3 regions of the Colwellia sp. M166 genome follow, and region 1 is predicted to be linked to each of the others. Evidence: predicted binding sites of a transcription regulator. Region 1 holds the regulator's gene; each other region holds the start of a gene.

Region 1 (10,759 bases):
TCATATGAAGCGATTCAATATGGTTTACACCCTGAAACGGGCGATATTGATTATGTTGAATTAGAACGTTTAGCATTAGAGCATAAACCAGAAATGATCATTGGTGGTTTTTCTGCATTCTCTGGCATAGTTGACTGGGCTCGTATGCGTGAAATCGCCGATAAAGTTGATGCCTACTTCTTCGTTGATATGGCGCACGTTGCCGGTTTAGTTGCTGCAGGTTTATACCCAAATCCAGTGCCACACGCACACGTAGTATCGACAACAACTCATAAAACATTAGCAGGCCCACGTGGTGGTTTAATTGTTTCTGGTTGTGACGACGCAGCAATTTACAAAAAATTAGACAGTGCGGTATTTCCTGGTGGCCAAGGTGGCCCATTAATGCACATTATCGCGGCGAAAGCGGTAGCATTTAAAGAAGCGTTAGCACCGGAATTTAAAGTTTACCAACAAAACGTGTTAGATAATGCCAAAGCTATGGTGGCAGTGTTACAAGAGCGTGGTTATAAAGTTGTGTCAAATGGCACTGAAAACCATTTATTACTACTTGATCTAATTGATAAAGACATTACCGGTAAAGATGCTGATGCAGCATTAGGTCGTGCTCATATCACCGTTAATAAAAACTCTGTACCAAATGACCCACGTTCACCGTTTGTAACGTCTGGCTTACGTTTAGGTACCCCAGCGATTACGCGTCGTGGCTTTGGTGTTGAAGAAACTCAAATGATCACGGGTTGGATTTGTGATATTTTAGACGATATTAACAATGACGCTGTGATTGCTAAAGTGCAAGCAGGTGTAAGTGAACTTTGTGCACGTTTTCCTGTTTATAAGTAATTCGTTATAACAAAGTGAATAAATCACGACTTCTTTACTAAACGTAAGGCAAGTCATAAAAAATGGCCACAGTAGTGGCCATTTTTTATTTAACGGTTTAATACCAATTTTACTAAGTTTCTGAGTGGGAACAAACTTAATAAACTTGGTATAAATTCGCTTTAATGGCAAGATTTTTAGCTTAATGAATGATTTTCAATTAAAATAGCGAGATTAAATTCTCACGACTGTGGAACTAATCCATGTATTGCCCTTTTTGTTCAGCCACCGATACTAAAGTTATCGACTCTCGTTTAGTTTCTGATGGTCATCAAGTCCGCCGTCGTCGCGAATGTTTAGCGTGCCATGAAAGGTATACTACCTTTGAAAGTGCTGAGTTAGTGATGCCGCGCATTATAAAACGTGATGGTTCTCGTGAACCTTTCAACGAAGATAAAATGCGCAGTGGCTTATTACGAGCCTTAGAAAAAAGACCGGTTAGCACCGAAGAAATGGAATTGTCGATTAATAAACTTAAATCGCAACTACGAGCTACTGGTGAGCGGGAAGTATCGAGTGAAATGTTGGGAACTATTATTATGAAGCAACTAAAAAGCTTAGATAAAGTTGCTTATATTCGTTTTGCTTCAGTTTATCGTTCGTTTGAAGATATCAAAGAATTTGGTGAAGAAATTGCCCGTTTAGGCGATGATGACTAACGAGTTAAACATAATTAGGCTTAACCTCGAGTGCAATAATGAGTGATTTTTCTTTAGCAGATTATAAGTTTATGCAAGGTGCCATTAATTTGGCAAAGCGTGGCCACTTTACCACTTCGCCTAACCCACGGGTTGGTTGCGTGATCGTGCTCAATGATGAAATTGTCGGCGAAGGTTATCATCAAAAAGCTGGGCAGGGGCATGCTGAAGTTCATGCGTTAAAACAAGCGGGCAACAAGGCGAAGGGCGCTACTGCCTATGTTACATTAGAGCCTTGTAGTCATTATGGTTTAACACCACCGTGTGCAGAAGCGTTAATTAAAGCGCAAGTAGGCCATGTTATTGCCGCTATGGTGGATCCTAATCCGAAAGTATCGGGCCGCGGCCTTGAACTTTTAAATGCTGCAGGTATAACGACACAATTTGGGCTACTTGAGCAAGATGCCCGGGCTTTAAATCCGGGCTTTATTCAATTAATGACCACTAAACTGCCTTATGTTCGCGTTAAGCTTGCCGCAAGCCTTGATGGTAAAACCGCAATGGCCAGCGGTGAAAGTCAATGGATAACCTCGAGTGAAGCGCGCACTGATGTGCAACGCCTAAGAGCGCAAAGTTGTGCGGTTGTTTGTGGCGCCGATTCGGTCATTTTTGATGCTGCCAAGATGACTGTACGTTGGCATGACTTAGGTGAGTTAAAAAATAGCTATGCACAAGCCGATGTTAGACAACCTGTGCGTATTATTATTGATGGCAAAAACCGCTTAACACCTGATCTCGCTATCTTCCAAAGCGAGAGTAAAATATTATTAATTCGACATACTATTGAAAATGACCTAACTTGGCCTCATTTCGTAGAACAAGTGCCTATGGTTAAGGCGAAAAATAGTGATCATATTGATCTTCGTGCATTATTGGCTTATTTAGCTAAACAAGGTTTGAACGATATTTTAATTGAGTCAGGTGCTCAGTTAGCTGGCGCATTTATTAGCGAAAATTTAGTTGACGAATTAGTACTTTACCAAGCGCCTAAACTTATGGGCGCTGACGGAAAAAGCTTAGTTAATATGCCCGACGTTAAGCAGTTATCAGCAGCGAAAAATCTTGATGTTACCGATATTCGCATGATAGGCAAAGATATTAGATTAACGGCAAAATTTAGTCGTTAATATCGATAGGCTGACAAGAGTATTCTTTTCAGTATAAACAGATAAATAAGTGACGAGATAAACAATGTTTACAGGGATCATAGAAGCCGTAGGGCGTTTGAGAGCAATTAATACCTCCGGTGGTGGCGCACGCGTTACTATTGATACTGCAACATTAGACTTGTCAGATGTTAAATTAGGCGACTCAATTGCCACTAATGGCATTTGCTTAACGGTTGTTGCGATAGACAGTGCTAGCTTTAGCGCTGATGTTTCGAGTGAAACATTAGCACGCACAGCTTTAGCTTATTATCAAATAGGTGATAGCGTTAATCTTGAAAAAGCCATGCTACCAACCACGCGTTTTGGCGGCCATATGGTTTCAGGGCATGTTGATTCGGTGAGTGAAATTACCAGCATTGAGCATCAAGGTAATAGTATTGATTACTGGCTGACTATGCCAACAGAACTAGCCGCCTATATTGCCGAAAAAGGTTCAATTACTATTGATGGTACAAGCTTAACCGTTAACAGCTTAACAGCAGATAAGTTTCGTTTAACGATTGTGCCACATACCACACAACAAACTATTATCAATCAATATCAAGTGGGCACTAAAGTTAACCTAGAAGTTGATTTAATCGCCCGATACATTGAAAGATTACTTACCAAGCAAACAGCTGACAAGCCAGAAGCTTCAGGTGTTACACACGCGTTATTAGCGCGCAGTGGTTTTATTAAATAAAGAGGTTGTCATGAATTTAAACACGCCACAAGAGATTATCGACGATATAGCTCAAGGTAAAATGGTCATCCTAATGGATGACGAAGATCGCGAAAATGAAGGTGACTTCATTATGGCAGCAGAAAAAGTTACGCCAGAAGCGATTAACTTTATGGCAACTCATGGCCGTGGCCTTATTTGTATGCCAATGTCAGCAGAACGCTGTGAATTGTTAAAATTACCTTTGATGGTTGATAAAAATGACGCACAATTTACCACTAACTTTACGGTTTCTATTGAAGCTGCTGAAGGTGTTACCACAGGTATTTCTGCTGCTGATCGAGCGACAACCGTATTAGCGGCAGTCGGCAAGGATGCTGATCATAACTCGATCGTACAACCAGGCCATATTTTCCCGCTGATTGCTAAAGATGGTGGTGTTTTAAATCGTGCTGGCCATACTGAAGCAAGTGTTGATTTAGCACGTTTAGCTGGTCTTGAAGCGGCCGCTGTTATTGTTGAAATACTCAATGAAGACGGCACCATGGCGCGTCGTCCTGATCTTGAAGTTATTGCTGAAAAACACGGCGTTAAAATGGGCACTATTGCCGATTTAATTGAATACCGTAATGCTAACGAAACCACCATTGAACGTGTTTCTCAATGTAAGCTACCAACCGCGTTTGGTGATTTTGATCTTACGGTATTTAAAGACACTATTGACGGCCAAGCACATTTTGCCTTAACGAAAGGTGAAATTAATCCAGAAGAGCCCACTTTAGTGCGTGTACACTTAGAAAACACCTTTAGAGATTTATTATTTAGTCAACGCGAAAGTGTCGCTAAATGGCCAATGGCTGATGCGTTAGAAAAAATTGCCAAAGAAGGCGGTGTGTTAGTCCTATTAGGCAAACATGAGTCACCTATGGAGCTTATTGCGCAAGTACAAAAATATGCAAAATTAGACGCCGGTGGAGCTGTTAAAGAAGTTAAACGTCATGTTGGCTCTCGCAACGTTGGTGTTGGCTCACAAATTTTAGCTAATCTAGGAGTCAGTAAAATGCGTTTATTAAGCTCACAGACTAAATATCATTCACTTTCAGGCTTTGGTCTAGAAGTGGTTGAGTATATTGCTGATTAAAAACGGTTTTGTTAAGCGAAATCAACGTACTTGTTATTCAATTGAGTGCGTTGTAATTACTTATCACTAGAATAACTTTTAGCAGCTCAATAAAAAAGCTATTTGATTAAATTCAAATAGCTTTTTTATTATCTTTGAATATGTTTTAAAGGTTTAATTTAAAGCGGTAAACTGCTTTATCTTCTCAAGTATACCTTCACTATCCAAACCAAGCTCTTGGTGAATTTCAGCCTGTGTGCCGTGCTTAATAAAACTATCAGGTAGTCCTATATTGAGGATCTTTTTCGCTATACCTTGGCTTAAAATAAACTCATTAACACCCGAGCCTGCACCACCGGCAATGGCATTATCTTCAACGGTGACGATACAGTCGTGGTTAGCACATAATGTTTTGATGATATCTTGGTCTAACGGTTTAACGAAACGCATATCAACTAACGTGGCATTAATATCTTCTGCGGCTATTTTCGCTTGGCTCAGTGTTGTACCAAAGTTAAGTATCGCCACTTTAGTGGTTGTAGTGCTGTCATCTATTGCACGTATGGTATTAGCTTTACCAAGCTCAATAGTTTCATTGAGTGTAGGTAATTCAGCACCATTGCCACAGCCGCGTGGGTAACGTACAGCAGCTGGGGTAGTTAATTGATAGCCCGTGTTGAGCATTAATTGGCATTCACGCTCATCAGATGGCGCCATAATCGTTAAGTTAGGTATGCAACGCATAAAGCTTAAATCAAATGAACCTTGATGTGTAGGGCCATCAGCACCAACAATACCGGCGCGATCAATAGCAAACAAAACCGGTAAGTTTTGAATAGCAACATCATGAATAAATTGGTCATAGCCACGCTGTAAAAAGCTTGAGTAAATAGCGACAACAGGCTTGCGTCCACCAATAGCTAAACCGGCAGCAAAGGTTACCGCATGTTGTTCGGCAATAGCGACATCAAAATATTGTTCTGGAAAGCGCTGGCTAAATTGCACCATACCAGAGCCTTCTCGCATGGCTGGAGTGATCGCGGCTAGTTTACTGTCTTGCTCGGCTGTTTTGCAGAGCCAATCGCCGAATATGGCTGAATAGCTTGGCAAGCTTGGTGCACTTTTAGGTAATGTTGTTTCTGTGTGATCAAACTTAGGTACAGCATGATACTTGATTGGATCTTGCTCAGCCTGTTGATAACCTTTACCTTTTTTAGTGGCAATATGTAATAACTGAGGGCCTTTTAGGTTGCGCATATTGGAAATAGTATTTACTAAACCGTTAACATCATGACCATCAATAGGGCCAATATAATTAAAGCCCAATTCTTCGAAGAAAGTACTTGGCACTACCATGCCTTTTAAGTGCTCTTCAGCGCGACTAGCAAGTTCTTTAATAGGAGGAATGTTTTTAAGTATCCGCTTACTACCTTCACGAATGCCGGTATATATGCTGCCTGAAAGTAGTTTTGCTAAATGATTATTTAAAGCGCCAACATTTTCTGAAATCGACATTTCATTATCATTTAATATGACGAGCATATCTTTATTGATATCACCGGCATGATTTAATGCTTCAAATGCCATACCCGCAGTCATAGCACCATCACCAATAACGGCAACCACTTTACGGTTTTTCGCTTCTTGCTCTGCAGCAACCGCCAAACCTAAAGCAGCAGAAATTGAAGTGCTTGAATGTCCGACACTCAGCACGTCATATTCGCTTTCTTCGCGCCATGGGAAAGGGTGTAAACCATCTTTTTGACGAATAGTGTGCAGTTGATCGCGACGACCAGTCAATATTTTATGTGGATAGGCTTGATGGCCTACATCCCAAATTAAGTGATCAAATGGTGTGTTATAAACATAATGTAAGGCAACCGTTAGCTCAATAGTGCCTAGCCCTGAAGCAAAGTGGCCACTACTTTTACTGACTGAGTTTAAGAGGTAACGCCTTAATTCTTCACTGGCTTGCGTTAATTTATTTTTATTTATTTTTCGCAAATCTTCAGGCCTGTCAATATTGGCCAGTAAAGGATATTCAGTTAGGTTTATAGTCATATTATTCAATTAAATTTTTTATATTAATGTTTGCGACTAACAATGAAAGTCGCAAAATCGGACAAGCTCTGGGTATTGTAAGGCAAAGTGCTTAAAGCTTGAAGCGCTTGTTGATATAAGTTTTCTGCTTTCTCTTGTGCGCCAGATAAACCCAACAGTGCAGGGTAGGTACTTTTGTTAGCAGCAAGGTCAGAGCCTGTTGGTTTGCCTAACTCTTCTTCCGTTGATGTGATATCGATAATATCATCTCGCACTTGGTAAGCTAAACCAATTAATTTAGCATATTGTACTAATTGTTTTTTATCATTTTCTGTCGCTTGTTGACTGCATTCAGCAGCCATCATAACCGATGCCTCAAGTAAAGCGCCGGTTTTTAAAGAATGTAAGTGCTCTAATTCTGCAAGTGTAATGCTTTTATCTGTGCCAGCTAAATCTAACGCTTGACCGCCACACATACCTTGATAACCTGCGGCATTGACTAAGTAACGTAATAAAATAATACGTTTACTAGTAACAGCTTCAGAGAAATCATGATTGGCAATAATATCAAAAGCTAAGGTTTGTAAACTATCACCAGCGAGAATAGCGGTCGCTTCATCAAAGGCTTTGTGACAAGTCGGTTGACCACGACGTAAGTCATCGTCATCCATTGCCGGTAGGTCATCGTGCAATAAGGAATAGGCATGAATGCACTCAATTGCTGCGGCAACACCGTCAATGTCATGTTGCTCAGCAGCTAAAGCTTCGCCGGTAATATAGGCTAAGTAGGGACGCATACGCTTACCACCAATGAGTAAACCATAACGCATAGCAGCCAATAGTTTTTCATCATTGCGCGCTAAGCTGTCAAGTTTAGCAGTTAAATAAGTGTCAATACGCGCTTGCACATTATCAAGGTTTTTAAGTTTAGTCACTGCTGATAGTCTCGTCAGTATTGAATGGTGATAATTGGCTTTGGCCATTTTTTTCTAGCAAAATATTAATTTGCTGCTCAGCACTTTTTAGCTTTTCTTGATTATGTTGACTTAGGTGCAAACCGCGCTCAAATAAAGCCATTGACTCTTCAAGAGCAAGATCGCCTTGCTCTAAATTTTGCACTATGGTGTCTAATTCATCTAATGATTCTTCAAAGCTTAAATTTTCAATTTTTTTTCTGGCCATGGACTTTTTTAGCGTGATATGAACTCTAGGCGCAAACTTACCTTAGCTGGCGCGCTGGGTCAATTAATGATGAATTTAAGCTGAAGAGTAAAATATTGACATTATCTTCTTAAGTTATTGACAATAAGAGCGATAATAGTCGTAATACGAAAAATATTAGTATTCGCGAAACATCAATTCATCAGGTATTATCAACACAGCGGATATATTCAAGAAAATTTACCGGAGGCATTTGTGGATTTAGCAACGTTAATAGGCATAGTCGGGGCTATAAGTTTACTGATTATGGCAATGTTACTCGCTGGTGACATTAGCATGTTTGCCGATGTGCAATCAGTGATCATTGTATTTGGCGGCTCAATCTTTGTTGTTTTAGCAAATTACAATTTAGGTCAGTTTTTCGGTATTGGGAAAATTGTCGCTAAATCTTTCATGTTTAAATTGGAGAGACCTGAAGAGTTAATCGAGAGAGCAGTTGAAATGGCTGACGCTGCACGTAAAGGCGGTTTTTTAGCGCTAGAAGAGGCTGAAATATCTAATGCTTTTATGCAAAAGGGTGTTGATATGCTAGTTGATGGCCATGATGCCGATGTTGTGCGAGCTACCATGCAGAAGGATATTGATCTGACAACAGAGCGTCATGAGTCAGGTTCTAACATGATGATGGCATTAGCCGATGTTGCTCCAGCTATGGGGATGATTGGTACTCTGATTGGTCTAGTGGCGATGTTATCAAATATGGATGATCCCAAGGCCATTGGTCCAGCTATGGCGGTGGCACTACTAACCACATTATATGGTGCCTTTTTAGCCAACGTTATTGCCATTCCCATCGCCAATAAATTAAAATTACGCATGGCAGAAGAGAAACTGAATCAAGAGTTAGTGCTTGATGCCGTATTAGGAATTCAGGATGGGCAAAATCCGCGGGTAATTGAGGGCTTGTTGAAGAACTATCTTGCTGAAGGTAAGCGAGCTGTGGATACCACCGAAGAATAGCGGGAGTTAATTATGGCAGATAAATGTAAGTGTCCACCTCCAGGGCTACCGGCATGGATGGGAACATTCGCCGACTTAATGTCGCTATTGATGTGTTTTTTCGTCTTGCTTTTATCATTTTCTGAAATGGATGTCTTAAAGTTCAAGCAAATTGCGGGTTCAATGAAATTTGCTTTTGGTGTACAGAATAAAATTGAAGTTAAAGATATTCCCAAAGGTACCAGTATTATTGCTCAGGAGTTTCGTCCAGGTAAACCTGAGCCAACACCGATTGAAGTTATTCAACAGCAAACCATGGAAATGACCCAGCAAATGTTGGAATTTCAAGCCGGTGATGAAACCTCTGCGGGTGGTCGTCAAGAGCAACGTGGTACTGAACGTGGCGGACAATCACAAAGTACTGCTGATGAAATGTCAGCACAAGCCATGCAAAAAGCGAAAGATGACTTAGAGCAAGCCTCACAAGAACAAGTTAATGAGTTAGTAAAGAAAATTGCTGAACAAATGGAGCAGCAAATTCAAGATGGTGCTATTGAGTTAGAGTCTTTAGGGCAGCAAGTTATCATTCGTATTCGTGAAAATGGTTCCTTTCCTTCTGGTTCGGCCTTTTTACAACCGCAGTTTAAGCCGATCATGCGTGAAATAGGTTTACTCTTGAACACAGTGCCAGGTGAAATAATGATATCGGGTAATACTGATAATCAAGGTATAAATTCAGAATTGTTCACTTCTAATTGGGATTTATCCAGTAAACGTGCGGTGGCAATTGCCCATGAAATTATCAAAGTACCTGGCTTTGATCAATCTCGTTTATTGGTTGTAGGACATGCGGATACTCGACCCTTAGTGCCGAATACGAATAGATTTAATCGTCGTCGAAACCGTCGTGTAGAAATTGCTATTAACCAAGGTAAAGCGAAGGAAACGGCTCCTATTTCAATTAGCCAATAATAAATGTTGCTGATTATTAATTAACCTTTAAGGGGTACAAACGCTGTACTCCTTTTTTATTTTTATAGCCATACTACCTCAAGATGCGAACTTCAGCTGAATCTAGCAGTGTCATGGGTATATAGTCTTATACCAATTTGATTAAATTTTTTCTCAATTCAGAGCGCTTCTCTTATGTGCAAAAACAAGGCGAATTTGTTTCGGTTTAGTCACTCTAAATCAAATAAATTTAACGAAGCTAGTGAATATCGAGAAAGCTCCCAGAGCTCGATTTTAAAAGGTTTACCTGCTGCGTTATTGATTTTGACAAGGTGCTCACAAGGATGTGAGTCATTAGAACAACGCTGGAGCAGTTGTCGAGAATAACCCTTATCTTCAATCAATACCTTGCCTGCATCTAGGTACTTAGGTTCAGTCTGGAACTATGAACCTGTGCCGCTAAGCCTTTAAATTCTCGCTGAGTGCGAAAGAACTTAATCAATTTGGTATTAATTATATCAAGCCTAGCTCTGGTGCTTAGTCGCTGGCGAAATTGCATCTTGTAGTATAACGGGTATATAATGCGCGCCATTCTAAGTGTGAGTATTATAGTTAAATGAAATTTATTGTTAAGTTGCAGGCTGAAATTACCATTAAAAGCCGTCCGGTGCGTAAACGTTTTACTAAGATATTAGAGTCGAGCGTTAAAAATGTTTTACGTCGTGTTGATGAAGAAGTGACAACGCGAATGAACTGGGACAATATTGAAGTTAATACTAAAAATAACACAGCAGAAAATCGTTCAAAATTAATTGAAGCATTAAAGTGTATCCCCGGCATTCCGCAGTTTCTTGAAGTGCAACAGACAACATTTACTGATTTACATGATATCTTTGAGAAAACCTTAGCGGTTCATGCTGAAAATATCGAGAACAAAACTTTTTGTGTTCGAGTTAAACGTACAGGTACACATGACTTTAATTCGATCAAGGTAGAGCAATACGTTGGTGGTGGCTTAAATCAACACGTTGAATCAGCTCGGGTTAAATTGACCAAACCTGATGTCACTGTATATTTA
Region 2 (10,759 bases), 1.8 Mb from region 1:
TAATTTTGACGTTAACGCAAAAGTAATTACAACCAGTTGCTGCAGCAACGTTGAAAAGCTTTAGGTAAGCTTCGATTGATAATGACTCATCGAGATTTAAATGCAGTGCTGAGCCGCCATCTAAGTATTGCGTGATTTCTTTGCCATGTAGAACAAATTTATCTAAATGATTTGTATCGTTATCTTCTACTAAATAAAAATATGAATTATAGCAGTCACGATTGACTTGATAGCCGTCGTTACGATCCCATTTCGCATTTTTTACCCCTAAGTTTTCTGCCGGCACAAACTCAGTATTGAACATATAGCCAAAATGCTTTTTAGCGGCTTGGTTCGCGTTATAAATCACTTGTAGTTTGCTGCTGACAAAGTCTTTGTAGGCTTGGTTATTATTAGCCGGAATATTACAAAACTCTGCTGCTTCAGCCATGCCATTAATACCAATGGTTAGAAATTGCTTATCAAGTGAGATAAAACCAGCATCGTAAACCGATAAAGCGCCCTTGGCTTGGTAGTCTTGCATTAACTTGCGATAGGCAACTTGGTATTTTTGAATTTTTTCAATTTCGCTTTGTAAATCACGACCGTCTTGTACCAGACGGTTCATGTTCAAGGTGATAACATTAATTGACCCTGTTGCCACGCCACCTGCGCCTAAGGTATAAGAAAAAGTATTATCTGAAATTTCATTACGCAAACGACAGCATGAGGCAAGTGAGTCAGGACTATCAGATAAATAGATGAAAAATGAATTTCCTTGTGCTTTTTGCTCGGCCAATTGTCGAGCAAAAATATCATCTTTACAGCGGCCATTTTCGGTTAGCATCGCGGCGGTAACGACAGGAAAGGTTAACACAGCTTTTTCACGTTCTTTATTTAACCAGCTAAGAAAAAACTGCTGCAATTGTTCAACGGTTTGCCAGTTTGGTTTGGAAAAGTCAGGAAAAACAAAGTTTTCAAACATAGCGGCAAAGTAATGTTGATCAAACAAGGAAATATTCCAAAATACACTTTGGTAGCCACGTGCTGCCGCGGGTTGGTTGATAGCATAAACCACATGTTGTAAATGGTTTTCAATGGCTTTTTTATGGCTAGTTAAATAGTTATCACCATATTCAAGACGAGCAAAATAATCAAAATAAGTGATAAATTCAACGGTGGCAACAGCACCGGCAAATTGCGCAGAAATAGCAAAAATCAAATTAACAAAAGAACCGCAGAAAGACTCTAAATGCTGTGGTGCTTTTGACTCGCCGCCCAACTTAGTTAAGCCATCAAGTAAAAATGGGTACATACTGATAGACGTGCAATAAGGCTTTAAACTGGTTTCATCGTGCACATAAATTTCATGTGCTTCAATTTGCCGTAAGTACTCAAGTGCTAACTCGTCGCCAAATGCTTCACGAATTTTGTCTTGTACCAGTGCTCGGTTTATTTGTACAAAGCAGTCTTTTAATAATTCTGCTTCTAATGTAGCAATATTTTTTTGCCCAACATTGGCATTAGCATCCATTTTTGAACCGTCAGCAGCATTTTGCGCGAGGAAATAATTATGGATAAAATCTTTTTTATGGTTAATTTGCCTGTCACTAAGCTGCAACATTGTTAACTCCTTTTAATAAATTACTGTGATGATTTTTTATAAATAAGTGATTGAGCTTTTCACCGGTTTTTATATCGCGAAAAACTTGATTGCTTGTAATACTTTCCAAACCACCAAGCGCTGATTGCCATGGACCTGTTTTTAAGAAATTAAGATGCTCAGATATACTGATGTCGATGTGCTTTTGCCCAGAGTAAAGGCAAGTTTTTAAGCCCAAATTTCTAGCGATAAGTAATTTTTCAATTAATGCTTTGGCTTGCCATTCACCACCAAAAAAAATCACGCAACTGATCAAGTTCTGGTATTTAGTTAACCAATTAATAAAGCTTTTATTTGATAAATGGCTGCCATAGTCCGCATTCCATAACTCAGTACTATGACAGCCGGTGCAAGCTACTTTGCAGCCACTAACGCTAAAACAAAGGCTAATTTCATTTGGTACTTCCTGGAAAACAATCGAAGGAGGTAAACAATTAAATTTCATATTAAAACCTATATATGCTTATTTTGTTTCTGTTGAGCACAATATATAGTGTTTTTGTGTTTTTTACTGTTGATCAGGATCAAAAGTTTGTTAAAGTAATACTATATGTAGGGTTTTATTTTTATTATTTTACTAGATATGGTGTTTTATTCGACTGCTAGTGGGGGAGATCTTTGTTATCCTTGGAGGTTATTCTGGGCCTCGATTAACGGCTGATCTGATGGTAAAACTGGCCGTTTAAAATGACACTGACCTATATAACCTCATTCTTTACTTAAATGGCGCTATTAATTGCTTATCTTACTCGGTATGATTCCGGCCAATAATGGTTTAATAATAAAAATAGTATAAGGAAAGGAAATGGCAACACTATCGTTAACAGGCTTCTACGCGAGTTTACTCGGTATTTTATATATTGGCTTAGCCATTAACATTATTCGTTTACGCAGGAAGTTTAAAGTTGGCATTGGCTCTGGTGATAATAAATTTTTAGCTAAGGCTATTCGTATTCATGGCAACTTTGCCGAATATATCCCTTTAGCGTTAATTTTATTGGCAGTTTATGAATTAAATGGCGCATCTGTGATCATGCAACATGCCTTAGGGGCAACTTTAGTTGTTGGCCGTGCTTTACACGCCATTGGTTTAACGAAAAGTATCGGTATCTCAATTCAACGACAAGTGGGTATGTTGTCGACATTTTTGGTGATTTTAATTTTAGCGGTTGAAAACATTCGTAGCTTTGTTACGGCTTAACGTTTAATAACTTTATAATAATGAACAGTGGCTAGGTTATACAATTATATAACCTAGCCATGATCTGCTTGATGGAATAGCGGTATATTAGCGCTTTTGTAACATGCTGATATGTGGAATTCCATCTTCTAAATAGCTTTCGCTTACTCTGCTAAAACCATGCTGATTATAGTATTTTTCTAAATGCTCTTGTGCGGAAATTTTGACCGTATCTTGCGGAAAGTAGCGCAAGCATTTAGCTAGGGCTATTTGCATTAATTGGTGACCAAGGCCCTTACCACGAGCACTTTGCGCAATCACCACACGACCAATACTGATGTTATCGGGATAGGTTAATCCTTTGGGTAATATGCGCAAATATGCCGTCATAATTCCCTTTTGATAACAAAATAAATGTTGAGTTTCGGGATGTCGGTCGTGATCATCTAAGTCGGGGTAAAAACAGCTTTGCTCTACCACAAAGATATCAATGCGTAATTTTAGTAAATCATAAAGTTCATTGGTAGTGAGTTGTGAAAAGTTTTTGTTTTCCCAGATTATGTCATTTTCTATCAAAGGTTTATTCCGTTATATTGCTGATTTTTATCAGTTATGGTTGATGTACTGCCAGTAGTAAAATTATCTACTATGAATCACAAATGAAAATTCACTATATGCGAATGAAGTATTTTACTCATTTTAGCGGTGCTATTACAGCTAAGAGAATAAAGCAGTATCAAATGTTTTGATTAATCAGTCGTTGTTCAAAATCAGCTATCGATAATGGTCTGGCTAATAAATAACCTTGTCCTAAGAGGCAACCTGCATTTGTTAGAAGCTCTCTTTGTTGCTCAGTTTCTATACCTTCGGCAATGACCTTTATATTAAGCTTATTTGCCATCACAATAATGGCCTCACAAAGGGCAACATCTTTATTATCGACAGACATATTCTGCACAAAACTTTTATCAATTTTTAAATAATCAATAGAGAAGTTTTTCAAGTAAGAGAATGAGCAATAACCGGTGCCAAAGTCATCAATAGACACTGTCAGCCCTTGTCGACGAATATTATCGAGTGCGCTAACCACCTCTGCTTGATTCTCCATCAGCAAATTTTCTGTTATTTCAATCGATATTGCTTCAGGTGGGATATTTCGTTCGATAAGTGATCCAGCCCAAGCAATGATTTGCTGACCTTTATTTCGGTACTGCACAGGAGATGTGTTGATGCTGATCATTAAGTTATGGCAGTGACTGTTTCTCCACTGCTGCACCTGTTGTGATACTTCTTTAAATACCCATTCACTAATTTCAACAATAAGCCCAGTTTCTTCTGCAACAGGGATAAAATCTAACGGTGAAATTAAACCTTTCTTGGGATGTTGCCAACGGATCAGTGCTTCCGCTTTAGATATTTGATTATTTGTTAAGTTAACTATCGGTTGATAAACCATGTAAAATTGCTGTTCTGTAATAGCAACCCGCAGATCTTGAATGATTTCCATGCGTTTGAGAAAATTTTTGCGCATATTTTCGGTAAAGTAATGAATGCTGTTTCGCCCACGGGCTTTAGCACCATACATGGCTTGGTCTGCATTTCTTAATAGCGCGTCTATGCTCATGGCATCGTTTGGATAAAGTGCAATACCTATACTGGCGGTGCAATAAACGCTTTTTTGTTCAATAATATAAGGTTGCGCAAGTGTATTTAATAATTTTTGTCCAATGTTATCAACGTCAGTGTCTGTACTTGTACCGACAAGTACGATGATAAACTCATCACCACCTAGCCGGGCAACAATATCATTTTTTCGAAGACATTTTTTGATGCGCTTTGCACTGTCAATAAGTAAAATATCACCAGCACTATGCCCCAAAGAATCGTTTACATCTTTAAAGTTGTCTAGATCTAACATAATAATAGCAAGTTGCTTTTTTTCGCGTTGAGCATTATCGACCGCTGTTGTTAGATGTTCATGTAATAAGTTACGATTGGGTAAGTTGGTTAGACTATCAAAGTTAGCTTGCTGCCATATTGTTTTATTGGCTTTTTCTCGCTCTATTGCGATACGAGCTAAGTTGGCAAACTGTTCGATAAGTGTGAAATCAAGTTCGTTTGGTGTTGATATTGTTCGTTGGTAAATAGCAAAGGTACCTAGCACATTACCTTCGTTATCGATGATTGGCTCCGACCAACAGGCAGAGAGTTGTGCTTTTTTTGCCAATGCTGCCCAAGCAGTCCAATAAGGATGTGTTGCTATATCGGTAACAATAACCCTTTTTCTTGTGTAAGCCGCCGTTCCACATGAGCCCATGGCTTCACCAATAGTGAAACCGTCTATTGCTTGGTTATAAAAATCAGGTAAGCTTGGTGCTGCGCCTAATATTAATTTTTTTCCTGTTTTGTCGAGTAATAAAATACTGCATTTAGCGTCTGAGTATTCATTCTCAATACCTTGGATAACAGCAGGTAGTACTTTTGATAACTTACTTGAACTGGCGATCAATTCTAAAATATTATTACGAACTTTGTTTATTTTATCCTGCTCGGATAATTGACGATTTTTGTTTTGCATAAACATTGAAAGTGCACAGGCAAACATATTAGTTAATACCAGTCCGCCTATAACACGATAAAATGTAAAGTCATCGAATTGTTGATAGGTAATAAAACACGCCAAAATAATAAATAAGCTGTTAAATAAAATAGCAATAGTGGGGGAGAGTAAATAAAAAGCTACAATAACAATGGGAAATACCCAATAAATTAAACTTGCGCCTTCTAATTCCAGAGCTACTAATAATAATACCTGCATAAAAACTGCAAGTAAGTTACTGAAAAGTTGTGTTTTATTGCTGTACCAAACACCGGAAAAAATAATAATTGAACCTATAATTGCAGCAAGGTCAATGAGGATGGCCGTTGTTTCTTGGCTTTGAATACTTACCATAAGAAATGGAAGTATTACGAAGATTGCTAAAGCGGTTACTATTAAAAGTATTTGTTCTTCTTCTGGGCGGTGCTTTAATTTAACCGTCATACGAGAGCAACTTCTTATTAATGAATTATTTTATTGAATTATTGTAATGAAATCGTCTGAAACTATTATGCTTATTATTAGCCTAGCACATGGAGTGATAAACTCGCATTTTATCCAGCAGCAATAAATATAGTATAGACAACATTCAGTACATTAACTTATAGCAATTTTACTAAGTTTCTGAGTGGGAACAAACTTAATAAACTTGGTATTAATTGGAATTTAGCCGTTAACAACCAAGGTATGTAAACTTTGCAAGCAACTATCATCTTGCTTATCTGCAAGGTATTGACAAATTTCTTGTTTGTATTGATTAATATTGAGCGCTGGAAATTCAATATATATCACATTTTTTAGGGCCTTTTTCTCAAGAAATAACACATAGGCTAGAGGAAGATACTTAGGGTTGAAGTCGTGTTGATAAATAGTGGCTCGTACTTGTGATGCACTATAATATTGTGCTTCACCGTAACGTTTTTCAAGCGTCGGTAGCAGTTTTTTACTGTACTTTTTGAGCGAATAATATTTGAACATATGCTAATCCTTAGCATTATCTTTGCATCCTAAAATTTAAGTTTATATTGTAAGTTGCTAAGCTTTCATTCGTCAAGTGATACAAGCTACAAGCCTTTGTTACTCTATGTTTTGTGGATTTGGATATACTTTTTAGGTGTTTTTTTTTTGAAAGAAAATTGATAGGTTATTGATTATTAAAGAACAGATAGCCATCAAGTTTAATAAAATTAACAAATGCATTAATTAAATTAAACTTGCTTTAATAATGGTGATTTTAAGCTATTTAGCTTATTTTTTTTGATGTCTTGCTTGTAATACCGCCATCACTTCACTAAGTTCGATATTTTGATCTTGCAATAACACTAAGGTGTGATAAAACAAGTCAGCACATTCGCCTAATAAATCTTCTTTGGTTTCAGCAACAGCAGCTAATGCGACTTCAACACCTTCTTCACCGACTTTTTGGGCAATTTTAGTGGTGCCGCGTGAAAATAAATGTGCAGTATAACTATCTTCTGGCGCATCATTTTTGCGACTAGCGATAACTTGTTCAAGTTGGCTGAGAAAGTTTTGTTGGCTAATGGCTTGCTCAGGAAAACAAGATTCAGTGCCTAAATGGCAAGTTGGCCCTTGTGGACGACAAGCGATAAGTAGGCTGTCTTGATCACAGTCAGTCACTATTTGGCTAACTTTTAAATAGTTACCGCTGGTTTCACCTTTGCACCAAAGTGCTTGCTTTGCTCGGCTGTAAAATGTTGCTAAGCCTGAATTTAAGGTTTGCTCTAAAGCCTGAACGTTCATATAACCTTGCATTAATACCGCGCCAGTATCTTGATGTTGAATAATGGCAGGCATCATGCCGGCCATTTTATCCCATGCCAATTGGCTGATATTATCTTGTGTTATTAGCATAATCTGATCTCAACTTTTTCATTTTTTAAGTGTTGTTTTAATTCATCCATGGCAATAATGCCTTTATGAAATACGCTGGCAGCAAGTGCACCATCAACATCTGCCTGTTGAAAAACATCAACAAAGTGTGATATTTCACCGGCACCGCCAGAGGCGATTAATGGTAGGTTACATAATTTTCGCACTTGGCTTAGTTGTTCAATATCATAGCCTTGCCGAACACCATCTTGATTCATACAGTTAAGCACAATTTCACCAGCGCCAAGTTTTTGCACTTCTTGGATCCAATCGAGTGTGCGCCATTTGGTTTTTTGTGTGCGGGTTTCATCACCGGTGAATTGATACACTTGATATTCACCTAAACCATTATTCGCGTCTTTATTGAAAAAGCTATCAACGCCAACGACGATACATTGCTGACCAAAAACGTCAGCTAAACGTGATATTAAACTTGGATCTCTTAATGCTGGTGAGTTGATCGATATTTTATCGGCGCCCATCATTAAAATTTGTTTCGCATCAGCCTCGGTTTTTATACCACCGGCAACACAAAAAGGAATATCGATGACTTGCGCTATGCGACTTACCCAACTTTTATCGACCACGCGATCATCTGAGCTGGCGGTAATATCATAAAATACTAGTTCGTCAGCACCTGCCTCGGCGTATTTTTGCGCGAGTGGTACGATATCACCAATAATTTCATGGTTACGAAATTGTACGCCTTTAACTACCTTACCATCGCGAACATCAAGGCAAGGGATAATACGTTTGGCTAACATTGGAATAATTCCTTTTTCTCAAAGCAACGAAATTGAATAGCAATACCTATATCGACTACCTTACCATCGCGAACATCAAGGCAAGGTGCTATACCTTTAACTATGCGTTTGGCTAACATTGGAATAATTCCTTTTTCTCAAAGCAACGAAATTGAACAGCAATACCTATATCGACTACCTTACCATCGCGAACATTAAGGCAAGGTGCTATACCTTTAACTATGCGTTTGGCCAACATGCTATTGCCTCCTCTAAGGTAAATTTACCTTCTAATAGTGAGCGGCCAAGAATGACGCCGTCTACACCGGTAGGAATTAATGCTTTAATATCAGCTAGTGAGCCAATGCCACCTGACGCTTGCCATTTAATACAGGGGTATTGTTGGCAAAGCTCTCGGTACATTTCGACATTGCTGCCACTTAACGTACCATCTTTGCTGATGTCGGTACATAACACGTGGATCAAGCCTGCGGCAATGTAATCATCTAATAAGCTTTCCAAATTAACGCCACTGTCTTTTATCCAACCGTGGGTGGGGAGTGTTTTATTACCAGAGGCATCAATTTTCACATCCAGTGCCAAGACAATACGTTCACCGCCAAATTCTGTTAGCCATTGTTGCACGAGTGTCGGTTCTTTGATGGCAAGCGAGCCAATAACAATACGATCAGCGCCTAAAGCAAGTAGCTGCTCTACGTCGGCTTTACAACGTACGCCGCCGCCTACTTGAATGATCATGCTATCGTGTTTAACTAATGTTTTAAGTAAGTCTAATTGGCGCTTCGTGCTGTCTTTTGCACCATCTAAGTCGACAAAGTGCATTACCGTAGCACCCGCTTTAGCATATGCGTCTTGTCGCTCTTTTGCCGTATATTGATAATGGGTCTTTTGCTGGTAATCACCTTGAAATAATCGTACGACTTCGCCGTCAATTAAGTCAATTGCTGGGATCATCATGATTTACATCTCCAAAAAATTTTTAATAATTTTACTGCCAAGGCTACTCGAACGCTCAGGGTGAAATTGACAACCAATAAAGTTGTCTTTAGCAATGGCGGCAGAAAACTCACTGCCATATTGACAACGCGCGACAGTATATTCAGAAATCGGCGCGGCAAAGCTATGCACGAAATAAAAATAGTCTTCAGGGTTAATGCCGGCAAATATTGGATGTTTGCTGACCTGCGTTAAGGTATTCCAGCCCATATGTGGCATACGTAAACCTTTCGCATCAAGCGGGCGTATGTCGGTGGGGATCAGCGCTAAACATGGTACAACATCATCCGTTTTTGCACCTTCAACAGAAGAGCGTGCCATTAACTGCATACCTAAACAAAAACCCAGTACAGGTTGAGTAAGCTGCTGTAGGGCCGTTACTAGGCCTTTAGCTTTTATATTCTCCATGGCATGGCGAGCACTGCCGACACCGGGAAGAATGACTTTATCAGCGCTTTTGATGGTGTTGATATCATCAGAAATAGTAATGGCAAAACCTAAACGCTCGACGGCAAACTTTACCGACGCTAAGTTTGCACAGCCCGTATCAACAATAACAAAGTTAGCTGGCTTGTTTTCGCTCATCTTACAAACATCCCTTAGTACTCGGTAAATCATCGCCTGATACGGTTATTGCTTGACGCAAAGCACGGCCAAAGACTTTAAAGAGGCTTTCAACTTGGTGGTGACAATTACCTTCAGTGGTCGAAAGGTGTAGAGTGATGGCCATTGAATCGGCTAATGAGCGGAAAAAGTGCGAAACCATTTGTGTCGACATTTGCCCAACTCTATTATCGGTAAACTTGGCATCAAACTCTAACCAAGGACGGCCAGAAAGATCAATTGAACATTCGGCTCGACATTCGTCCATCGGTAAAACAAAACCAAAACGACCGATACCACGCTTGTCACCTAAGGCTTGTTTAAGTGCTTGACCTAACGCTAAGGCGGTATCTTCAACACTGTGGTGTTCATCAATATGATAATCGCCATCAACCTTAACTTGCATACTAAAACCGCCATGAGCCGCTATTTGTTCTAGCATGTGATCAAAAAATCCTAAGCCGGTTTTGATGCTAATGTCACCGACTTTATCTAAGTTAATCGCGACATTAATATCGGTTTCTTTAGTGGTTCGCGTTACTTGTGATGTGCGTGATTGCGTCAATAATTGCTCGGCAATATCGTTCCAATTAAGCGATTCTCTGTTATATTTTAGGCTTTTTATGCCCATATTGGCGGCAAGTTGAATATCGGTTTCACGATCACCAATGACATAAGAGTTGGCAAAATTAACTTTACCGTGTTGCAAATAGTCACTGACTAAACCTAATTTAGGTTTACGGCAGCTACAATTATCGGCTTCAAAGTGTGGGCAAAGTAGTACGTCATCAAAACTAATACCTTGTGAGGCAAACATTGCCATCATTTTATCATGTGGTAAGTCAAAATCGCTTTTTGGATAACTACTGGTACCTAAACCGTCTTGGTTTGATACCATGACTAAGCGATAACCTTTTTTTTGTAAAGCAATCAAGACAGGAATAACGTTAGGTTCGAAAACTAACTTTGCTAAACTGTCGACTTGTTTGTCGCTGACAGGCTCTTCAATTAACGTACCGTCACGGTCGATAAATAAAATATTTTCTTGGCTCATATTAATTCTCTTTTGCCGCCGTTTGGGCTGT
Region 3 (10,759 bases), 1.2 Mb from region 1:
AGCTTAGAGTTGCAACTAGCAGGACGCTATGATGATTATAGTGATTTTGGTACGACAACCAATCCTAAAGTAGCGTTTCGTTGGGCTCCAAGTGATGAGATAACCGTACGTGCTTCCTGGGCACAAGGGTTTAGAGCGCCTTCATTAGCTCAAATAGGCCTAGGTCCATCACAGAAGAGTCAATTTTTTGTTGATACCGAGCGTTGTGAGCAAACGGGATTAGATTGCCAAGCATTAGATTATAATATTGAATTTTCAGGTAACCCAGACTTACAAGCGGAAGAATCTGAGTCGTGGAATGTCGGTTTTATCTGGGCTCCTGAGGCTGATTTTGGCATAAGTGTTGATATTTGGAGCATTACTCAAGACAACAAAATTGATGAAGAAGAGTTTGGTCCTATTTATGCTGCAGAATGTGGCAACCAAAACAGTACCATATGTGTTCGCTTGCCTGCTACCGGTGGTGCAAGTTTAGGCACAATACAGAAAGTACACAGCACCTTTAAAAACTTATCATCACAAGAAGTGTCAGGTATTGATATTTCAACGAATTACAATCACTCACTTGATGATTTAGGTTTACTAAAATTCAATTTAGAGTGGGCCTATCAAGATAAGTTTGAAAAAGACGGTCGTGACTACACTGGTGAATATGGTTATCCTGAACATCGTTGGATTTTCTCAACAAACTGGGAGATTGGTCAATTTAATACCAATATAAATATTAGTTATGTTGGCGAGTTTGAAGATACACCCGACATCGATTTCGATGGTAATTTAGATTTTGATAGCAACACATCTCGGATGATTGATTCACAAGTCTTGGTAGATTTACAAACTTCTTACCATGTTACTGAATTTACTAAAGTGTCATTAGGTGTAAATAACTTATTTGATGAAGAGCCACCGTTTGCTATCGGTGATGGTGATGGTGATTTGTACGGTTATGCCTCGGGTGTACATAACCCTCGTGGTCGCTACCTCTATACTAAAGTCAGTCTTTTATTCTAAACCTAAGCTATAAGAATGCTTATTTATTCAATGCCGTTCATGTCAAATGAACGGCATTTTTTATCGAATATTTTGGCTTTTAAGTTAAAATTTTTCTGTTGATAGATTAATTGAACAATTTTATATTAGGGGTTTTGCGCAAAAGCCCTATTAGGGGGATTGCCAAAATCAGGGGTGATAAATCATCAAGAATTTGTTTTATAAGATTAATATTGAATTGGTAAGTGATTTAAATTGCGGGGAATCTTCATTGTTGAGTGAATTAATCTATTTCAATAACAATATCGGAAGTAGGGTATGCACAGCAAGTCAGAATTTCTCCAGCACCAATAAATGCCAGCGGGTACTCATTATATTCCACCGTGCCTTTTTTCAATGTACAACGACAAGCACCACAAAAACCATCTCGACAATGAAAGTGTGATTCGACGTTTTCTCGTTCTAAGCTATTGAGGATATTTTTGTCTTCATCGAGGAACGCAATTTTGCGTTCCTCGATCGTAATACTAAACGACATAGGAATTAAAAATCGAAGTCTTCAAAGTCGTCACTCGAAACCGATGAGTCTACTTGACCGACTAAGTAGCTAGAGATCTCAGTTTCTTGTGGGGCAACTTGTACGTTGTCACTGACAAGGTATGAGTTCATCCAAGGTAGTGGGTTACTTTTGATATCAAACGGTGCTTCAAAGCCTATTGCCGCCATACGTTGATTACTGATGTACTCAATGTATTGTTTTAAAATGGCCGCATTAAGGCCAATCATAGAACCGTCTTTAAATAAGTAGTCAGCCCATTCTTTTTCTTGCTCAACCACATCCATGAAAATTTGTTTGCCTTGCTGACGTAATTCTGTGGCAATTTCTTGCATTTCAGGGTCGTCTTTACCTGACATCCAGTTGTTAAGAATGTGCTGGGTACCGGTTAAATGCAATGCTTCATCACGGGCAATAAGCTTGATTATTTTTGCATTACCTTCAAGTAATTCACGTTCAGCGAAAGCGAATGAACAGGCAAAACTGACATAAAAGCGAATAGCTTCTAAAGCATTTACCGAACATATCGCTAAAAATAAGCGCTCTTTAAGTTTACGTTCGCTAACTGCAATGGTGTTACCGTCAACTTCGTAGCTGCCAGGACCTTGTGATTGCAACAACTGTGTGGTGATAATGACAGAATCGAAGTACTTAGCGATGCTTGATGCGCGTTTTAATATCGCTGGATTTACCATGATATCGTCAAATACTTCACTCGGATCTGAAAATAGATTACGTAAAATGTGCGTATATGAACGCGAATGAATAGTCTCACTAAATGCCCACGTTTCGACCCAAGTTTCTACTTCAGGAAGTGAAACAAGTGGCAATAAAACCGCATTCACCGAACGTGCTGCCATTGAATCAAGTAGCGTTTGATATTTTAAATTAGAAATAAAAATGTGTTTTTCAGAGTCTGTTAAGCTCTGCCAATCAGCGCGATCTTTTGAGACATCAATTTCTTCAGGGCGCCAAAAGAACGATAATTGCTTTTCAATCAACTTTTCAAACGCCATAAAACGTTGTTGATCGTATCGTGCAACATTAACACTGTTTCCCAAAAACATTGGCTCTAACAAGGCATTGTTAGGTGTTTGGTTAAACGTAGTGTACGACATTTATTTCTCCTTGAAATAGCACCGAGTCATGGTGATATTTCGTCACTTAATGGGTATTAATCTAGTTTTATACGGGTTATCACTATTTAAATCAGCAGGCAAAAAAAGAGGAAAACTTGGTGTTTCCCTCTTCGTTGTGCACTAGATTTTACAAGCGCCGCCTGCACAATCATCGTCTTCAACTTCGATTTGACTGTCAGCTGCACCATCACGCGTGTTGTGGTAGTACATGGTTTTAACGCCTAACTTATATGCCGTTAAAATATCTTTTAACACTTGTTTGATCGGCACTTTTCCACCTTCGAAACGAGCAGGATCATAATTAGTATTAGCTGAAATAGTTTGGTCAACAAATTTTTGCATAATACCCACGAGTTGTAAGTAGCCTTCATTACTTGGAATATTCCACAGTAATTCGTAGTTATCTTTTAAACGTTGATATTCAGGTACTACTTGCTTTAATACCCCGTCTTTACTGGCTTTAATGCTGATCAAACCACGAGGTGGCTCGATACCATTAGTAGCATTAGAAATCTGTGAAGATGTTTCTGATGGCATTAGTGCTGAAACCGTTGAGTTTCTCACGCCGTGCTCTTTAATACTGGCACGTAGCGCTTCCCAGTCTAAGTGTAATGGCTCACCGGTAATGTTATCGATTTCTTTTTTATAAGTATCGATAGGTAATATACCTTGAGATAAGCGAGTTTCATTAAACTTAGGGCAAGCACCTTGTTCAATAGCTAATTGGTTTGACGCTTTTAGCAAATAGTATTGAATCGCTTCAAAGGTACGGTGAGTTAAGTTGTTCGCACTACCGTTTGAATAATAAACGCCATTTTTCGCTAAATAATAAGCGTAGTTAATAACACCGATACCTAAGGTACGACGGCCCATCGTTGCGGTATGTGCAGCAGGTACTGGGTAGTCTTGATAATCTAACAAGTTATCTAAAGCACGTACCGCTAAATCAGCTAAGCTGTCTAATTCGTCAAGGCTATCAATAGCACCTAAGTTAAATGCTGATAACGTACATAGGGCAATTTCACCATTAGGATCATTAACATCTTCCATTGGCTTCGTCGGTAACGCAATTTCTAAACATAAATTACTTTGACGGATTGGCGCAACAGTAGGATCAAACGGTGAATGGGTATTACAGTGATCGACGTTTTGTAAATAAATACGACCAGTGCTTGCACGTTCTTGAGCAAACAAGGTAAATAATTCAATGGCTTTAATACGCTTCTTACGAATTGAATCGTCAGCTTCGTATTTAACATACAGTGCTTCAAACTTGTCTTGATCTTCAAAGAATGCATCGTACAAACCAGGCACATCGCTTGGGCTAAACAAGGTGATAGATTGACCTTTGATCAAACGTTGATACATCACTTTGTTAAATTGTACACCGTAATCTAAATGCCGAACGCGGTTTTCTTCAACACCACGGTTATTTTTAAGTACTAATAAGCTTTCAACTTCCAAGTGCCATAGTGGATAGAATAGGGTAGCTGCGCCGCCACGAACTCCACCTTGAGAACAACTTTTCACTGCTGTTTGGAATAGCTTGTAAAACGGAATACAACCGGTATGAAATGCTTCACCGTTACGTATAGTACTGCCTAATGCACGAATACGACCGGCATTGATGCCAATACCTGCACGTTGAGAAACATATTTCACAATAGAGCTAGATGTTGCATTGATAGAGTCTAAGCTATCGCCACACTCAATTAATACACATGAAGAGAATTGACGTGTCGGCGTACGTACACCTGCCATGATAGGCGTTGGCAATGACAACTTAAAGGTTGAAATAGCGTTATAAAAACCTTTTACATAGTCTAAGCGAGTTTCTTTAGGGTATTTCGCAAATAAACACGCGGCTACTAAAATATAAAGAAACTGGGCACTTTCATAGATTTCACCGGTAACACGGTTTTGAACCAGATATTTACCTTCAAGTTGCTTAACCGCAGCGTAGCTGAAGTCTAAATCACGGCTGTGCTCAATAAAACTCTCTAATTGCTCGAACTCTTCAGCGCTATAATCGCTCAGTAAATGCTGATCGTATTTACCGGCAGTAACTAAAGCTTGAACATGAGGATAAAGCTTAGGTGGTTCAAATTGGCCGTAAGCTTTTTTGCGGAGATGAAAAATCGCAAGTCGAGCTGATAAATATTGGTAATCAGGCGTTTCTTCAGAAATTAAGTCTGCGGCTGACTTAATGATGGTTTCATGAATGTCTGCGGTTTTAATACCATCGTAAAACTGAATATGAGACTTAAGCTCAACCTGAGACACAGAAACATTGTCTAGCCCTTCAGCAGCCCAGGCAATAACCTTATGAATTTTTTCTAAGTCGATGGGTTCTTTTGAACCATTGCGTTTTGTAACAAAAAGTTTGTTATTCATGAATGACCTGTAAATCTATTTATTGTTTTAATCACCCGACAATGGGGGTGAATTATGATAATTGCCTCAAGCAGACATTATTACGAGATAAATCGTATATCATTCAAACATCAGTGAATGAAAAATGCACTATATCTTGGGGTTTTAAAAAAACTAATCACAAGATAGTGAGGTTTGCATGACAATGCAAGCGATATAAATTTTCGTTTTTTGGTTGATTTTTTTAGAGTAAAAGTTATGTTAGTAACAACTAACTTAGTAAGGCTTTTTAATTTTGATTTTTCTAAAACGCAATGCTTATTTTAGATTTTTTTTTAACATTAAATTATTTTTATTTAATTTTTATGGTTTATATGTCAAAAGGATATATAAAAATATATTTACATACTATTCAATGGTTTATGTTTTTAGTTTAAATCTTGAACGCTTTAATTGACGACTGATTATTTTATCAACGCTTAAAGATCAAATTAAGATCCTAAATAGAATAAATACACTAAGTTGATGATGTTTTTAATGACAAACCGTAAATTTTTAACAGATGGCGTTATTTGGGTGAATATGGATTTTTATTGCTAAAGTCCAATCTAATATCATCAGCTTATTAAGCTATTGAAAGGTTAATAATCGGGGGTATACGCTAGGTAAATTAGCACGACGGGTAATGGGATAGGCGTGCTAGCTGTTAAAGACTACTTTATAAAGGCGAGTAAATCGGTTGGCGATTCGATAATGTGATCGGCTTGCCAAGTTTGACAGTCCTCATCAGCCAGAATATAGCCCCAATTAGCGACAAAGGTTTTCATTAGCGCGCTATTACCGGCCTGAATATCACGCAGGGCATCACCAACGTAGAAACACTGTTGATTGTTGACATTGATTTGCTGACAGGCATGTAAGATTGGCTCAGGATCTGGTTTGCGTTTTACTAAGGTGTCGCCACCGACCATCACGGCGCAGTTTGCAAACTCAGGGTAATATGGCATTAGTGTTTTGGTTAAGCCTTCAGGCTTATTAGTAATGATGCCCCAAGGAATATTGTTGTCTTCTAATTGTTGCAATAATTCAGCGACACCAGGATAAAGACAAGTATGTTCTGCAATATTTTGCTCGTAGTGATCTAGAAACTGTTGGCGTAAGCTTTCATAGTTATATTGTGCAATGTCGTCGCCAAACCCTAAGTTTAATAACCCTAGCGCGCCGTCTGAGGCGATGGGACGATAATCTTTGGCCGCTACGTTCGGTTTTTTATAGGTGTTAAGGACGTGATTTAGCGCCGCACCTAAGTCATCAGCAGTATCTAGCAAGGTTCCGTCTAAATCAAAAAGTACCGCAGCTATTGAGTTTGCTGAATTTTCATTGGTTGACATAACATCACTCTATTTTATTATTATTTAAATGGGGAAAAATAACACCAATGTTGAAGAATGAACGTCGGCGCATAAATAGTTTACTATCGTGATTAAACGCGTTGACAACAAAGTATGTAGTTAACATCAAGTGAAGATGTTAGCTTATGATTCTCAGTGATTGGATTGTAATGAATTCCCGCGGCATCAATACATTTTAGCTCAAATGACTCAGCCCATGAAATGAGGGTTGAAGGGCGAATAAAGCTGTTGTGATCGTGGGTGCCATTTGGCACAAGTTTAAATACTTTTTCGGCAGCAACTATCGCTAACAGATAAGCTTTTAACGACTTATTTAAGGTCGAGAAGAACACGTAGCCGCCAGGTTTTACCATGTCTGCACAAGCATTAACGATTGAAGCAGGGTCTGGCACATGCTCAAGCATTTCCATACAAGTGACGACATCGTAGTGCTCTGGCTGCTGTTGAGCTTGTTCTTCGGCAGTAATTTTAACATAGTCAACCTTAACACCCGCTTCTAAAGCATGCAGTTTAGCGACGTTTAAAGGCTCTTGCCCCATATCAATGCCAGTAACCTGTGCCCCCAATTGCGCTAAGCTTTCGGCTAAAATACCGCCACCACAGCCAACATCGATAATTTTTTTATCGAAGATGTCACCAACATGTTGGCAAATGAATTGACGACGTAAAGGGTTAATTTGATGTAGCGGTTTAAAGTCACCATCAAGTTCCCACCATTGGCTGGCAACTTGTTCAAATTTAGCTATTTCATCTTGATTAACATTTAAAGGCTTGGACATGGCTACTACTATTATTTGTCTTGTCGATATTGGCGATTCTAAACCAATAATTACGGCAAGCCTAGCGTGAAAATTGATTCAGCTTAAATAAAGTTAAAATGATATTGTTTTTATCCATTGTATATTTATAAGTAACCTGAGTTCGGGATAATAAATGCTTCTCTAGCAGCTGTTTCTCCTAATTTTTACACTTAATTCACTTACAATTGACGCGCGAACTAAGAAGAATGATCAAAGTATAAATTTAACTCACTGTTTTGAATTGTAATTAATTTTTATAAAATAATGCTTATCCCAAATTCAAGTTAAGTAGATGAATACCCTTCCCATCAGTATATTAATGTCGGTGTTAAAGGGGCAATGACGATAAAATATACGCTTGAGCATGATATGTGCCTAAAATGCGAACAATGGCGAGAATAAAAGTCATTTTTAAGCTAATAATTGATGAAAAAAATCTTTGAAATCAGATTGGTATTGGCAATATAGCGAATATCTAGCATTTACTTGAAACTTTAGTGTTTTAACGGCAGAATTAAGCAAAATAAAGCGGTAGGGCATGAGAAATATTTATGCTAGTATGCCGTGTTAATTAAAAATAATAATTTCGAAATTTTCTGAATTAGATTTACGTTAAGGGATACCATCAATTTATGACCGATTTGGCGAATAATATTGCTCCTGTCAATATTGAGGATGAGCTAAAAAGCTCCTATTTAGATTACGCAATGAGCGTTATCGTAGGTCGTGCACTACCAGATGTGCGTGATGGATTAAAACCAGTGCATCGTCGCGTTCTTTTTGCGATGAATGTTTTAGGTAACGACTTTAACAAGCCGTATAAAAAGTCAGCACGTGTTGTTGGTGATGTTATCGGTAAGTATCACCCGCATGGTGATACGGCTGTGTACGATACCATTGTACGTATGGCCCAAGATTTCTCATTACGCTATATGCTGGTTGATGGTCAAGGTAACTTTGGTTCTGTTGATGGTGATTCAGCAGCAGCAATGCGTTATACCGAAATTAGAATGTCGAAAATCGCTCATTCAATTTTAGCCGACTTAGATAAAGAAACTGTTGATTACGTGCCTAACTACGACGGTACGGAAATGATACCAGCAGTTATGCCAACACGTATTCCTAACCTATTGGTTAATGGTACTTCTGGTATTGCCGTTGGTATGGCGACAAACATTCCGCCACATAACTTAACAGAGGTTATTAATGGCTGTTTAGCGGTAATAGAGAATGGCGATATAAGCTTTGAAGAGCTTTTAGAGTTAATTCCAGGACCTGATTTCCCAACGGCTGGTATTATCAGTGGTCGTGCAGGTATACAAGAAGCTTATCTTACCGGTCGTGGTAAAATTAAAATTCGTGCGCGCGCTAGAATTGAAGTCGATGAAAAATCGGGTAAAGAAACCATTGTTGTGTTCGAATTGCCTTATCAAGTTAACAAAGCCCGTTTGATTGAAAAAATGGCTGACTTGGTAAAAGAAAAACGCTTAGAAGGCATTTCTGCCTTACGTGATGAGTCTGATAAAGACGGCATGCGTATGGTAATTGAAGTGAAACGTGGCGAAGTAGGCGAGGTTATTTTAAATAACTTGTATAAGCTGACGCAAATGCAAGTTTCGTTTGGTTTGAATATGGTGGCATTAACTAACGGCCAACCTAAATTATTCAGCTTACGTGAAATGCTTGATGCCTTTATATTGCATCGCCGTGAAGTTGTAACACGCAGAACCATCTTTGAATTACGTAAAGCACGTGAACGCGCACATTTACTTGAAGGTTTGTCGATTGCACTTTCTAATATTGACCCAATTATTGCGTTAATTAAGAACTCACCAACGCCAAGTGAAGCAAAAGAGCAATTACTAGCAAGAGGCTGGGACTTAGGTCTTGTGTCTGACATGCTAGCTGCTGCTGGTGACGATGCTGCTCGCCCTGAATGGGTAGAAGAAGAGTTTGGTATTCGTGATGGACAATATTTCTTAACACCACCACAAGCACAAGCTATTCTAGATTTACGTTTACATAAGTTAACGGGTCTAGAACACGAAAAAATCTTAAGTGAATACAAAGCATTATTAGAAGTTATTGCTGAATTACTTCATATTTTAGCGACACCTGCACGTTTAATGGAAGTGATTCGTGAAGAGCTTGAAGCGATTCGTGATGAATTTGGTGATGAGCGTCGTACTGAAATTACTAATGCTTCACATGATTTATCAATGGAAGATTTGATCACTGAAGAAGATGTCGTAGTAACACTTTCACATGAAGGTTATGTTAAGTATCAGATATTAAGTGATTACCAAGCACAACGACGTGGTGGTAAAGGTAAAGCCGCAACTAAGATGAAAGAAGAAGATTTCATTGAGCGTTTACTTATTGCTAATACCCACGATACCATTTTATGTTTCTCAGACCGCGGTAAACTTTATTGGTTGAAAGTATTCCAATTACCATTAGCCAGTCGTACTGCGCGTGGTCGTCCAATTGTTAATATTTTACCGCTTGAAGAAGGTGAACGTATTACGGCAATTTTACCTGTACGTGAATATGAAGAAGATAAATTCATTATTATGGCAACAGCCTCTGGTACTGTGAAGAAAACAGCGTTAACCGCTTATAAAAATCAACGTGCAAACGGTATTATTGCCTTGAACTTACGTGATGACGATACCTTAATTGGTGTTGATATTACGAATGGCGATAATGACATTATGTTGTTCTCTGATGCCGGTAAAGTCGTCCGTTTTAACGAGAAAAAACGTGATAGTGAAACGGGTGAAATAAAAGTTGATCCCGAAACTGGTGAACAACAATGGGCATTAAAACCTATCGGTCGTACCGGTACAGGTGTACGTGGTATCAAGTTAGAAGGCGATCAAAAAGTAGTATCATTGATAGTGCCTAAAAACGATGGTCCGATCATGACTATCACTGAAAATGGCTTTGGTAAGCGTACGGCACTTGATGAGTATCCGGCTAAGAGTCGTGCTACTAAAGGGGTTGTTTCAATTAAAGTTAGTGAGCGTAATGGTCCTGTTGTTGGCGCTGTACAAGTTGAAGAGCAAGATGAGATCATGCTGATCACTGATAACGGTACGCTAGTTCGTACCCGTGTTGATGAAGTTAGTGTTATTGGTCGTAATACCCAAGGTGTTCGTATTATTCGTACGATTGAAGGGGAACATGTTGTTGCCTTACAACGTATCGACGAAATAGAAGAAGTTGAAGTCTTCGACACAACTGAAGAGGGTGAAGAACTTTCAGCTCAATCAGTCGAAGGGGAAACAGTTGATACACCGGAAGCAAAGATTGAGGGTGAGAACCAAGACTCAGCACTCAATAATGACGATACTCCAGAGTAACCGTTGTTAACATAGAAAAGGCGGTATTTACCGCCTTTTTTTATGGGTAAATTTTACTTAACTGGGCAAATTTGTTGATTTAATTAACATAAAATAGTTATATCAAAGTTTAATTAAGAATTGA

The links. The regulator NrdR, encoded in region 1, represses ribonucleotide reductase genes. The targets are predictions, from matches to a motif close to AAACACNANATNTNGTGTTT.
Region 2: nrdG (anaerobic ribonucleoside-triphosphate reductase activating protein) is a predicted target of NrdR. The motif match lies at 2,122-2,141, and genes of this name have one in related genera.
Region 3: nrdA (class 1a ribonucleoside-diphosphate reductase subunit alpha) is a predicted target of NrdR. The motif match lies at 5,204-5,223, and genes of this name have one in related genera.

Annotation. Positions count from the first base shown of each region.
Region 1 is NZ_CP040755.1:1,874,199-1,884,957, reverse strand. It holds gene glyA (serine hydroxymethyltransferase) at 1-843, shown strand, start outside; gene nrdR (transcriptional regulator NrdR) at 1,086-1,541, shown strand; gene ribD (bifunctional diaminohydroxyphosphoribosylaminopyrimidine deaminase/5-amino-6-(5-phosphoribosylamino)uracil reductase RibD) at 1,580-2,707, shown strand; gene FGD67_RS08525 (riboflavin synthase) at 2,772-3,431, shown strand; gene ribBA (bifunctional 3,4-dihydroxy-2-butanone-4-phosphate synthase/GTP cyclohydrolase II) at 3,442-4,551, shown strand; gene dxs (1-deoxy-D-xylulose-5-phosphate synthase) at 4,705-6,591, opposite strand; gene ispA ((2E,6E)-farnesyl diphosphate synthase) at 6,615-7,505, opposite strand; gene xseB (exodeoxyribonuclease VII small subunit) at 7,498-7,752, opposite strand; gene pomA (flagellar motor protein PomA) at 7,987-8,751, shown strand; gene FGD67_RS08495 (flagellar motor protein MotB) at 8,764-9,702, shown strand; gene thiI (tRNA uracil 4-sulfurtransferase ThiI) at 10,298-10,759, shown strand, end outside.
Region 2 is NZ_CP040755.1:44,038-54,796, forward strand. It holds gene nrdD (anaerobic ribonucleoside-triphosphate reductase) at 1-1,603, opposite strand, end outside; gene nrdG (anaerobic ribonucleoside-triphosphate reductase activating protein) at 1,590-2,087, opposite strand; gene FGD67_RS00285 (MAPEG family protein) at 2,448-2,843, shown strand; gene FGD67_RS00290 (GNAT family N-acetyltransferase) at 2,931-3,383, opposite strand; gene FGD67_RS00295 (bifunctional diguanylate cyclase/phosphodiesterase) at 3,559-5,865, opposite strand; gene FGD67_RS00300 (DUF6559 family protein) at 6,088-6,399, opposite strand; gene hisIE (bifunctional phosphoribosyl-AMP cyclohydrolase/phosphoribosyl-ATP diphosphatase HisIE) at 6,670-7,293, opposite strand; gene hisF (imidazole glycerol phosphate synthase subunit HisF) at 7,287-8,075, opposite strand; gene FGD67_RS00315 (hypothetical protein) at 8,069-8,194, opposite strand; gene hisA (1-(5-phosphoribosyl)-5-[(5-phosphoribosylamino)methylideneamino]imidazole-4-carboxamide isomerase) at 8,295-9,032, opposite strand; gene hisH (imidazole glycerol phosphate synthase subunit HisH) at 9,036-9,656, opposite strand; gene hisB (bifunctional histidinol-phosphatase/imidazoleglycerol-phosphate dehydratase HisB) at 9,658-10,728, opposite strand; gene hisC (histidinol-phosphate transaminase) at 10,730-10,759, opposite strand, start outside.
Region 3 is NZ_CP040755.1:719,888-730,646, reverse strand. It holds partial or broken gene FGD67_RS03335 (TonB-dependent receptor plug domain-containing protein) at 1-1,011, shown strand, start outside; gene yfaE (class I ribonucleotide reductase maintenance protein YfaE) at 1,274-1,528, opposite strand; gene nrdB (class Ia ribonucleoside-diphosphate reductase subunit beta) at 1,534-2,664, opposite strand; gene nrdA (class 1a ribonucleoside-diphosphate reductase subunit alpha) at 2,806-5,079, opposite strand; gene FGD67_RS03315 (HAD family hydrolase) at 5,772-6,449, opposite strand; gene ubiG (bifunctional 2-polyprenyl-6-hydroxyphenol methylase/3-demethylubiquinol 3-O-methyltransferase UbiG) at 6,542-7,249, opposite strand; gene gyrA (DNA topoisomerase (ATP-hydrolyzing) subunit A) at 7,903-10,635, shown strand.